One region of the Mesorhizobium sp. M1050 genome, then DNA from elsewhere that is predicted to be linked to it. Evidence: predicted binding sites of a transcription regulator. Region 1 holds the regulator's gene; the other holds the start of a gene.
The links. The regulator LexA, encoded in region 1, represses DNA repair genes until DNA is damaged. The targets are predictions, from matches to a motif close to TGTTCNNNNTGTGTTCNG.
Positions count from the first base shown of each region.

Region 2: a site for LexA is predicted at 3,090-3,107, ahead of NKH57_RS04065 (YifB family Mg chelatase-like AAA ATPase). Genes of this name have one in related genera too.

Region 1 covers NZ_JAMYMV010000065.1:23,737-29,087, reverse strand. Annotated here, with positions in the region: gene gltX (glutamate--tRNA ligase) at 1-324, opposite strand, end outside; gene NKH57_RS26840 (ComEC/Rec2 family competence protein) at 425-2,890, shown strand; gene lexA (transcriptional repressor LexA) at 2,884-3,636, opposite strand; gene kynU (kynureninase) at 4,080-5,327, opposite strand.
Region 2 covers NZ_JAMYMV010000004.1:152,556-157,906, reverse strand. Annotated here, with positions in the region: gene NKH57_RS04080 (J domain-containing protein) at 1-500, opposite strand, end outside; gene NKH57_RS04075 (exopolysaccharide production repressor protein) at 859-1,089, shown strand; gene NKH57_RS04070 (TfoX/Sxy family DNA transformation protein) at 1,094-1,378, opposite strand; gene NKH57_RS04065 (YifB family Mg chelatase-like AAA ATPase) at 1,466-2,998, opposite strand; gene gshB (glutathione synthase) at 3,176-4,117, opposite strand; gene NKH57_RS04055 (putative bifunctional diguanylate cyclase/phosphodiesterase) at 4,455-5,351, shown strand, end outside.

The DNA of each region.
Region 1 (5,351 bases):
CTCCAGTTCGGCCGGCGTGGCATAGCAATAATAAGCCTTGCCCAGGCGCACGAGTTCCTCGGCCACCTCGCGGTGGCGCGGCGCGCGCTCGAACTGCGACACCGGCTCGCCGTCCCAGGTCAGGCCGAGCCAGGAAAGCCCGTCGAGAATGGCAACTGTCGCCGCGTCGTTGGAGCGTTCGCGATCGGTATCTTCGATGCGCAGCAGCATCGTGCCGCCGGTGTGCCTTGCATACAGCCAGTTGAACAGCGCCGTGCGCGCGCCGCCTATATGCAGGTAGCCAGTGGGCGAGGGAGCAAAACGGGTGACGACCTTGTCGGACATGTAACTCTCGGAAACCATCTGAAGCGGCTGCGGTGCGCGGACTTTCGCGCGCCCGGCGTTCATGTAGCATAGGGTGTCGAGGGCGCAAGGGGCAGACCCGATGGCTGGACGAGGCTGGGGCTCGGATCAGGACGAGGACGCTGTCATTGGCGTCAGCGAGCGGTCCCTGTTTGCAGCGCCACTGCCGGCTTCATTGCCGCAGCCATCGCCCCTCGTGCCGGCACCCGGCAAGGCGCCTTTGCAAGCCGGTGTCTCCGCCCCTGTTCCAACTGCCGAAGCCAGCAGGATCGTGCGCGTGCGCCGGCAGATTGGCCTGATATCACCGCCGCGCCTGCGCCGTAGCCTGGCCATGGCGGCGGGCCTGGAACTCGACCGAGGCGTGGCCTTCCTGCTGGTGCCGGTCTGCCTGGCAAGCGGGGCGATCGGCTATTTTTCGCTGGCGGCGGAGCCGGACTTCGCAAAGCCTGTCGCAGTCGTCATCTTGGCCGGGCTCTGCGCGCTGGTCTCGCATTCCTGGCCGAAGACCCATCTGTGCATCATGGCGGCACTTTTGTGCACGCTCGGCCTGCTCGCCGCGAAGGTCGAGACATGGCGAGCCGGAACGCAGATGCTGGGCTCGGAAATCTCGACGCAAGTGACCGGCCGGGTCGTCTCGCTCGAACGCATGGAGAGCGGTCGCGTCCGGCTGACCATCGACGTGGCATCGACTGCAAGGCCGAAACTGCGCTATGCGCCGGAGCGGGTGCGGCTTTCGGCACGCAATATCCCGGCGGACATGACCGCCGGTTCCCTAATCACTGGATATGCCAAGCTGTTGCCGCCGACCGGGCCGGTGCGGCCGGACAGCTACGACTTCTCCTTCGACAGCTATTTCGCCGGCATCGGCGGCAGCGGTTTCTTTCTCGGCAATCCAAAACTTGTCGTCACCGAGGACGATAGCATGCCGCTGGCGGCCCGGCTTTCCTCGGGGATCGAAAAAGCCCGTGAAGCCATTGCCGATCACATCAGGGGCAGCGTCGGTGGCGCCGAAGGCGAGATCGCCGCGGCGCTGATCGTCGGCGTTCGCGCCGGCATTCCCGATGACGTGAACGAGGCGATGCGGCGTACCGGCATCTATCACATCATCTCCATTTCCGGACTGCACATGGCGCTGGTCGCTGGCACCATCATGGGTTTGCTGCGTGGCGCCTTCGCTCTGTTTCCGAATTTTTCCGCGCGTCGCCCGGTCAAGAAGTATGCTGCGGCCGCCGCACTGTTCTCGATCGCCGCCTATCTTGTCATCTCAGGCGTCGTCGTTGCCGCCGAGCGCAGTTTCATCATGCTGGCGGTGATGCTGATTGCCGTTCTGTTTGATCGGGCTGCGCTGACGATGCGCAATCTGGCGATCTCGGCGATCGCCGTCATCATGGTGTCGCCGCATGAAGTGGTCGGCCCGAGTTTTCAAATGTCGTTTGCCGCGACGGCCGCGCTGGTCGGCGCCTATGCCGGCTGGGCGGATCATCGTGCGGGGAAAGCGAGGCCACCGCCGCCAAAGCGATCCTTGCCCGGCTTCCTGACGCGAAAATTCCTGCTGGCGGCAGGCGGCCTTGCCATGACATCCATCATCGCCGGCAGCGCCACGGCGCTGTTTGCCATCTGGCATTTTCAGCGTGTGTCGCCGCTCAGCCTATTCGCCAACCTGGCCATCATGCCTATCGTAACAGTCGTGATGTTCCTGGCTGTCGCCAGCGCGCTGCTGATGCCATTCGGGTTTGACTGGCCGGCCCTCTATCTGATGGGCAAAGGCCTGACGGTGATGATCGCGATGTCCGGATGGATTTCCGAGCGTTCGCCAGTCGACGCAATCGGTTTGATTTCGCAGCAATCCGTCGTGCTGGTGACGATTGCCTTGGTCATCGCGACGATGGCGACCACATGGTTGCGGCTCGCAGCGCTTCCCTTCGCGCTTGCCGGCCTGTTGACCGTCTCGGATACGCGCGTACCTGACGTGCTGGTCTCGGAGGATGCAAGGCTGGTGGCGCTGCCGATTGGCGGCGGCGAACTCGCGGTCAGCCGGGCCAGGCCGAACGAATTCACCGTCGACAACTGGAAGCGTGCGCTGACATCCGAAAGCATTATCGCGCCGGAGGTGTTCGACGAAGGCGACGGGCAATTCGACGTCGAGGATGCGGCTGAAATGCCGCCGGGAGCGCCATTCTATTGCACATCAGGCGTTTGTCTCGCCAGGCATCCGTCCGGAGCTATCATTGCCTATGTCGAGGACCGAAAGGACACCTGGAAAGCCTGCGGCTTCGCCGACCTGATCGTCATCAACGACGCGACGGCCTATGACGCTTGTCACAACCCGCTGGTTCTCGTCATCACCAAACGGCAACTGGCTCGCAATGGCAGTGCTGCCGTCTTCTTCGATCGCCAGTCGGCGACCACGCCGGCAACGGTCAGCTTTGCGGTGGGTAGGCCCTACCGGCCTTGGCACGTGCAACGTAAGTTTTCGCGTGAGGCGAGGGGCCTGCCGCCCTTCAAGAGACCGGACAAGCCCGTCGTTAAACCGCAGCTGCCTCAGTAACGGCGGATCAGGCCGACAAGCTTGCCCTGCACCTTGACCCGGTCTGGTCCGAAAATCCGCGTCTCATAGGCCGGATTGGCGGCTTCGAGAGCAATCGAGGCACCCTTGCGGCGGAACCGCTTCAGCGTCGCTTCCTCTTCATCCACCAGCGCCACGATGATCTCGCCAGGGCTCGCCGTATCGGCGTTGCGGATGATGACGGTGTCGCCGTCGAAGATGCCGGCCTCGATCATCGAGTCGCCCTTGACCTCCAGCGCATAGTGCTCGCCTCCCATGATCATGTCCGGCGGCACCGAGATCGAATGGGTCTGGTGCTGGATGGCATCGATCGGCACACCGGCGGCGATGCGCCCCATCACAGGGATCGACACGGCGGAGACCACGTCGTCGTCATTGCCGGCTGAAGGCATCCGCGAAGACGTCGGCTTGATCTGCCGGCCAAGGCCGCCCTGGCCGACGCTGGCCTGACCAAGACTGCCCTGGATGACGCTTGGCGAGAATTTTTTTGCGGCGTTGAGGCCGGGCGCGATCGAATCCGGCAGCCGCAGCACTTCCAACGCGCGTGCCCGGTTGGGCAGCCGGCGAATGAAGCCGCGCTCTTCCAGTGCCGTGATCAAACGATGAATCCCGGATTTGGAGGCAAGGTCGAGCGCCTCCTTCATCTCGTCGAAGGATGGCGGAATGCCGCTTTCCTTCAGGCGTTCATGAATGAACATCAGCAGTTCGTGTTGCTTGCGTGTCAGCATGGCGGCCCCCAGGGTACCTAAAAACCAGAATCAGAAAACAAACCCAGAACAAACACTATATGTTCCAGTTGTGTTCTGCAACCGTTTAAAGTTTAATGAATCTGTTAAGGCCGCTGAAATTATTTGGCGCGCGCCAGCGCGCTTGGGTGATCACGGCATGCCGTCACAAGGCGCTTTCCGGCATTGAAATTGTTATGGTTAATGGGCTGCCGCCCATCGTTGGCCCAAGCTTTGGCATGAGCTGCCCATGGATCCGCGACGGGGCATTTCCAGCCTTCCATGCGTTCGTCTGCCGTGAACGAAACGAAGCCAAAATGCCAACCTTGGTTAATTTGTTGATGCCAGTGTTGGCCAGCAGCGGCAACCGGATTTGTGCACTGGAAATTCGTCCCTCCATCATCCGACCAAGAGGCAACGATGCGACAACAGTTGGGACGACTGCGTCAGGTCACGGCCTCCTTGACGGCGAAACGCTGGTCCTTCCATGCATCCGTTCGCAGAATGTCTTCCAGCACCTCGACCGCCAGCCACACGTCCTTGTAGCCGACATAGAGCGGCGTAAATCCGAAACGGATGGTTGACGGCGCGCGGAAGTCACCGATCACTCCGCGCTCGATCAGCGCCCGCATGATTTGATAGCCATGATCGTGAACGAACGACACCTGGCTGCCGCGCCTGGTCGCGTCGCGGGTGCTCTCCAGCGTGAGGCCATAGGCGCCGCACTTCGCTTCGACGAGCTGGATGAACAGTTCGGTCAGCGCGACGCTTTTCTTTCGCAATGCCGCCACGTCGACGTCGTTCCAGATTGCGAGCGCACCTTTGAGCGCCCGCATCGACAGGACCGGCTGCGTGCCGCACAGAAAGCGGCGGATACCGGTGCCGGCAACATAGCCTCGTTCGAAGGCAAAGGGCCGTGCATGCCCCCACCAGCCGCTGAGCGGCTGGCTGATCGCGCCGTGGTGGCGTTGCGCGGCATAGATGAAGGCCGGCGCGCCTGGACCGCCGTTGAGGTACTTGTAGGTGCAGCCGACAGCGAAATCGGCTTTTGCATGATCGAGCTCGACTGGCAGAGCGCCAGCGGTGTGGCATAGATCCCAGACGATCAGCACTCCGGCCGCATGAGCTATGCGCGTCAGCGCCGCCATGTCGCGCAGTTCACCCGATTTGTAATTGACGTGGTTGACCAGCACCACCGCGACGCTTTCGTCGATCAGCTCTTCGATGGTTGGCGCGTCGACGCCCGCGAGGCGCAGAAGGACCCCATCCCGGGTCGAGGCAACGCCTTCGGCGATGTAGAGGTCGGTGGGAAAACTGTCAGCCTCGGCGACGATGGCCGATCGGCCGGGCCGCATCTCCATCGCGGCATGTAGCACCTTGTAGATGTTGATCGACGTCGTGTCGCAGACAACAGTCTGTCCGGCTGCGGCCCCGATCAAGCGTCCGAGCTGGTCGCCGAGTTCGATCGGCATCTCGAACCATCCGGCTGTATTCCAGGCCCGAATGAGATCCTTGGCCCATTCCTCGGTGGCCGCCTGCTGCAGCTCGCCGAAAACGGCATGCGACGCTGCCCCAAGCGAATTGCCGTCGAGATAGATCACCCCCTCCGGCAGAATGAAACGATCGCGCATGGCGCGGAGCGGATCCGTGGCATCCATCGCTTCGATTGCAGCGAGATCAGGAATTCCACTCATGGTCAGTCAGTCCTCGGTTGTTCG
Region 2 (5,351 bases), on a different contig from region 1:
CGACGGTGTTCGGAGTTGGCGCGATCGACGCCTTCTACCGTAATCGCGATCGTTCCATTTTCCACTCTTGCTATCCAGCCTTTTGCTTTCAGGTACCAGAGATGAAATTCCAGGTGTTCTCGCGGGCAGCCTGACAGGCGTTCGAGTTCTACATCTCCGATCCCGGGATTGGTGACGTCGTGCCGGCGCTTCGCGTAAAGCAGCGAGAGGAGTTTGGCCTGGATCACGACATCCCGCTCGATGCCTTTGGTGCTGCTTGCTTCCTCGGTCAATTCACGGCGAAGGCTGGCATTATCCCTGTACGCGATGTCGTATTGAGCGCGCTTTACCGGATCCTTGAGCGTATTGTGCGCTTCTACGATTTCGCTGAAGCGGGTTTCATCGCCGGTCTGTTGATTGTCTGGATGATAGCGCATCGCAAAATAGCGAAATATTCGCTCCAGCGTTTCTGAATTGGCGTTCGGGCTAACTTCCAGGATTTCGTAGTAGTCGATGAACATTGCCGACACCCCCAAACCCAATCATATTCGTATTGTCTAAGCTAAGGAACATCCAATGCAACAGCCAAGACCTTAGTCGGGCGCCGATAACGGCCATCCTTCCGGTGAAGGGGTGAGAAAAATGGCCGACGCCCGTCCGGTGGGGGCCGTTGGGTGATGCGGACGCCGGCCAAGCGGACAATCAGGTCCGCCGCACTGCAGACATGGCCGATTTGTAAGGGGCCCGTTATGGCGTGATCGCGGAAGCCGGCGAGGCATCGGCCATCGTGACGAGGCGCGCAGCTTGGTCCTGTAAGCTTGCAATTTGGCTAAATTAGTGAAAACTTAACTAGCGGCTGGTCGAGCGGGTGGCAAAACGATGTATTTTCCGCAGTTCCTGGTGGGCATGTCCGCCACCACGATCACGGTGGCGATCTGGGCCTACATTGAAGCCGGATCGGTCTGGGTGGCGTTCGGTTGGGCCATTCTAGCAATGGTCATACTTCAGGTGGGATACGTCGGCCTGCTGGTTCACTTGATATTCAGGCGAGCACCGGAAGTGTCCGACGCCCATGCGACGCCGGCAGACCCAACGTCACCGTTGATGTGAATGCTCATTCGGCAGGGTCGGCTTGCCGCGCGGTCGCATAGCGGGCCTGCCGACGCAGATGCTCCTTGGTTCCGCTGTCGAGCGCCCGCCAGTCACAACCGCGGATCGCCGCCTCCATCGCATAGAGCGCGTTGATGGTTATATGCTGTCCGAACCGGAATTTCAGACGGTGATAAGCCTCAACCGCGCCTAAACCGCGCAAATCCTCCTCACAGAGAACATCGATTTCCGCCAGCATCCGCGCTGTAGCTGGTCCAAGGTTTCTCATGTCTTCGATGCGAGTGCTCATGGCTGGGTTCCGGCGCGCTCACAGCGCGCAAGATAGTCCCTATAGGATTTGCCACCTTCTCCGGGAAAGCGGTGCCTCACCTGCCCGTCAAGCCGCCTGCGCCATGCGCTCCGAACTCATGCGGTAGGAAATTGCCTCCGCCAGGTGAATGCGGCCGACGGCTTCGCTGGCGTCGAGATCGGCCAGCGTGCGCGCCACCTTCAGCACCCGGTGATAGGCGCGGGCGGAAAAGGCGAGCTTCTCGCTGGCGTCCTTGAGCAGTGACAGGCCGGCGGCGTCAGGCATGGCGATCTCCTCGATGACCGAGGGCGCACAATGCGCGTTGGTGGTGGCGCGGGTGGCGCCGAGCCGTTCGAAGCGCTCGCGCTGGATGGTGCGGGCGCGCGCCACGCGCAGCGCCACTTCGGCGCTTTTCTCCGCCCGGTCGGGCCGGATCAGATCGCTTGCCGACACCGCCGGCACTTCGATCCGCAGATCGATGCGGTCGAGCAGCGGGCCCGAGATGCGCGCCTGGTAGTCGGTGCGGCAACGCTCGCCACGCAGGCAGCGATAGCCCGGCTCGCCAGCCATGCCGCACCGGCAAGGGTTCATCGCCGCGACCAGTTGGATGCGCGCCGGATAGGTGACGCGATGATTGGCGCGCGCGATCATGCAGTCGCCGGTCTCGAGCGGCTGGCGCAAGGCATCGAGCGTCTGCGGCGTGAATTCGGGAAACTCGTCGAGAAACAGCACACCGTGATGGGCAAGCGACACTTCTCCCGGCCGTGCACGTACGCCACCGCCGACCATCGCCGCCATCGAAGCCGAATGGTGCGGGGCGCGGAATGGCCGCCGGTCGGTCAACTTGCCTTCGCCGAGTTCGCCCGCCACCGAGGCGATCATCGAGACCTCAAGCAATTCCTTCGGCGCCAGCGGCGGCAGGATCGACGGCAGCCGCTGTGCCAGCATCGATTTGCCCGAGCCGGGCGGACCGATCATCAAAAGGTTATGACCACCGGCCGCCGCCACTTCCAGCGCCCGCTTGGCGGTCTCCTGGCCCTTGATGTCAGCAAGGTCGGGCAGGTCGCGTGCCGCGGCGTGGATGCCGGCTTCCGGCCGCGACAGCACCTGCGTGCCGCGAAAATGATTGGCGATGGCGATCAGGCTGCGCGGCGCCAGAATGTCGATTTCCTTGCCCGCCCAGGCCGCTTCCGGCCCGCAGGCAAACGGGCAGATGAGTCCCTTGCCCTCTGCATTGGCGGCGATGGCCGCCGGCAAGGCACCGGCGACCGCGGCAATCGTGCCATCAAGCGACAATTCGCCAAGGACGACGTAGCCGGCCAGCATGTCGCCCGGAATGGCGCCCAATGCCGCCATCAGGCCAAGCGCGATCGGCAAATCGTAATGGCTGCCTTCCTTCGGCAGGTCGGCGGGCGCCAGATTGACCGTGACTTTCTTCGACGGCATCGACAGGCCCGAGGCATGAAGCGCCGCCTGCACCCGCTCTCGACTTTCGGCCACCGCCTTGTCGCCAAGGCCGACGATATGCATGTTGACCTTGCCAGGCGCGATCATCACCTGCACGTCGACGGGCACGGCCTCAATGCCCTGGAAAGCGACCGTGCGAACCCGCGCCACCATTTGCCCACCCCGAATGTGGGCTTGCCCGAGCCCGCGCCATTAGGGCGTTGGAGCCCCTTTGGCGAGACAATCACAATTTCCCGGCCAAATCAAGAACATTACAGGAACGCATGAGCGCGTAGGTTGCAGCCGGACAGAGCTCGGTTGCAATGCCAAGCTAAGACGAAATGAAGACGGTTACTTCCGTTTGTCCTCGATCGCGTCCCAGAACAGGCTGGCGATGTCGGCGCCGCCGAAGCGCTGCACTTCGCGCACGCCGGTCGGCGAGGTCACGTTGATCTCGGTCATGTAGTCGCCGATGACATCGATGCCGACGAGGATGAAGCCGCGCTCTTTCAGCGATGGCCCGATACGGGCGCAGATCTCGCGCTCGCGTGCCGTCAGCTCGGTCTTTTCGGCGCGGCCGCCGACATGCATGTTGGAGCGGGAATCGTGTTCGGCCGGCACCCGGTTGATGGCACCGACCGGTTCGCCGTCGACCAGGATGATGCGCTTGTCGCCCTTGCGCACGTCCTTCAGGTAGCGCTGCACGATATAGGGCTCGCGGAACATCTGGCCGAACATTTCGAGCAGCGAGGCAAGGTTGCGGTCGGCCTCGTGCAGATGGAAGATGCCGGCGCCGCCATTGCCGTAGAGCGGCTTGATGATGATGTCGCCGAACTCCTTGCGGAAGGCGGCCACTTCCAGCGGGTCCTTGGTGATCAGCGTGTCCGGCATCAGGTCGGGAAACTCGGTGACGAAGATCTTTTCCGGGCTGTTGCGCACCCAGGCCGGGTCGTTGACCACCAACGTCTTCGGATGGATTCGCTCGAGGATATGCGTGGTGGTGATGTAGTTCATGTCGAAGGGCGGATCCTGCCTGAGCAGGACCACGTCCATCTCCGACAAATCGGTGCGCACCCTCTCGCCCAGCGAGTAGTGGCTGCCCTTCTCGTCGCGCACCTGCATTTCCTCGATGCGGGCAAACACCTTGCCGTCGCGCAGCGACAGCCGGTCGGGCGTGTAGTGGAACAGCTGGTGGCCGCGCCGCTGCGCTTCCAGCGACAGCGCGAACGAGGTGTCGCCGGCGATCGACACGGTGGAGATGTGGTCCATCTGGACTGCGATTTTCAGCTTCATGGCGGTCTCCGGTGGACTCGGATGGGACGACTGTCTTGCCTGTACAGGCTCACTGTCCGTCTGCCAATCGCGACATTCCAGGATTGGCATAAGCAAGTCGCAAAGCCAGGCCGGCATTGATCTTGCCGGCCATGTGCAGACAAGGCGAGGCGCCGGGTCATCCGGTGGCGGCAAACGACGGAGATGTGCGCGTGAAAACAACGGCTTGACACGCCCCACGTCGGCCTTCCCGAAGGTGATGCGCTTTACCCGTGAAAAATCCATTTGGCGATACGTTTCCTAAAGGGTTTGCTGCCAGTCTCGCAATAAATTCCGACGACACAAAACAGGGACACCGATGCAAACTTCGTTTGGCACCGGTCAGGCAAACAGGGAGAGCACGGATCTGGCGTTCACAGATCCGTTGACCGGGCTTGGCAACCATCGCCGCTTCTTCGACAAGGTCGATCGCCTGATAAGCGACCGTGCCGACGATCCCGCGCCCTTTACCGTCGGCATTCTCGATCTCGACGGCTTCAAGCCGATCAACGACCTGTTCGGCCACAAGGCCGGTGACGACATCCTGATCCAGGTCGCGATGCGGCTGCGCGCCTCGATGGACGGCTACTCCACGGTCTGCCGCATCGGCGCCGACGAATTTGCGTTTCTCTATCCGATGGTGTTCAGCGAGGAAGCGGCGGCCGAAAAGTCGCGCATGCTGATCGAGATCCTGTCGGCGCCATACGATGTCGGCGAACGCACTGCCAGGCTTTCGGCCTCGGTCGGCTGCTCGCTGTTTTCTTCGGGCGACGAAACCACCGAAATCCTCATCAACAAGGCGGAGACGGCACTCTACCACGCCAAGCGTTCCGGCCGTGGCCGCGTCGTCGTCTACACCCGCGAGATGGAAGAGGCGGCCAAGCGCGTCACCCGCATCGAACAGGCGCTGCGCCGGGCTGTCTCGGCCGGCGAGGTGGAGCCGCATTTCCAGCCCATCGTCGACCTCAACACGCGCCGCACCATCGGCTTCGAGACGCTGGCGCGGTGGACCGATCGCGATCTCGGATCGGTGCCGCCAACCGTCTTCATTCCCATCGCCGAGGAGCGCGGCATCATCGGCCCGCTGTCGCAGCTGGTGCTGCGCAAGGCGACCGAGGCGGCCCGGAGCTGGCCGAAGGACCTGTTCCTGTCGTTCAACCTGTCACCCTCGCAGCTCGTTGACCAGAACACCGGCCTGCACATATTGGCGATCCTC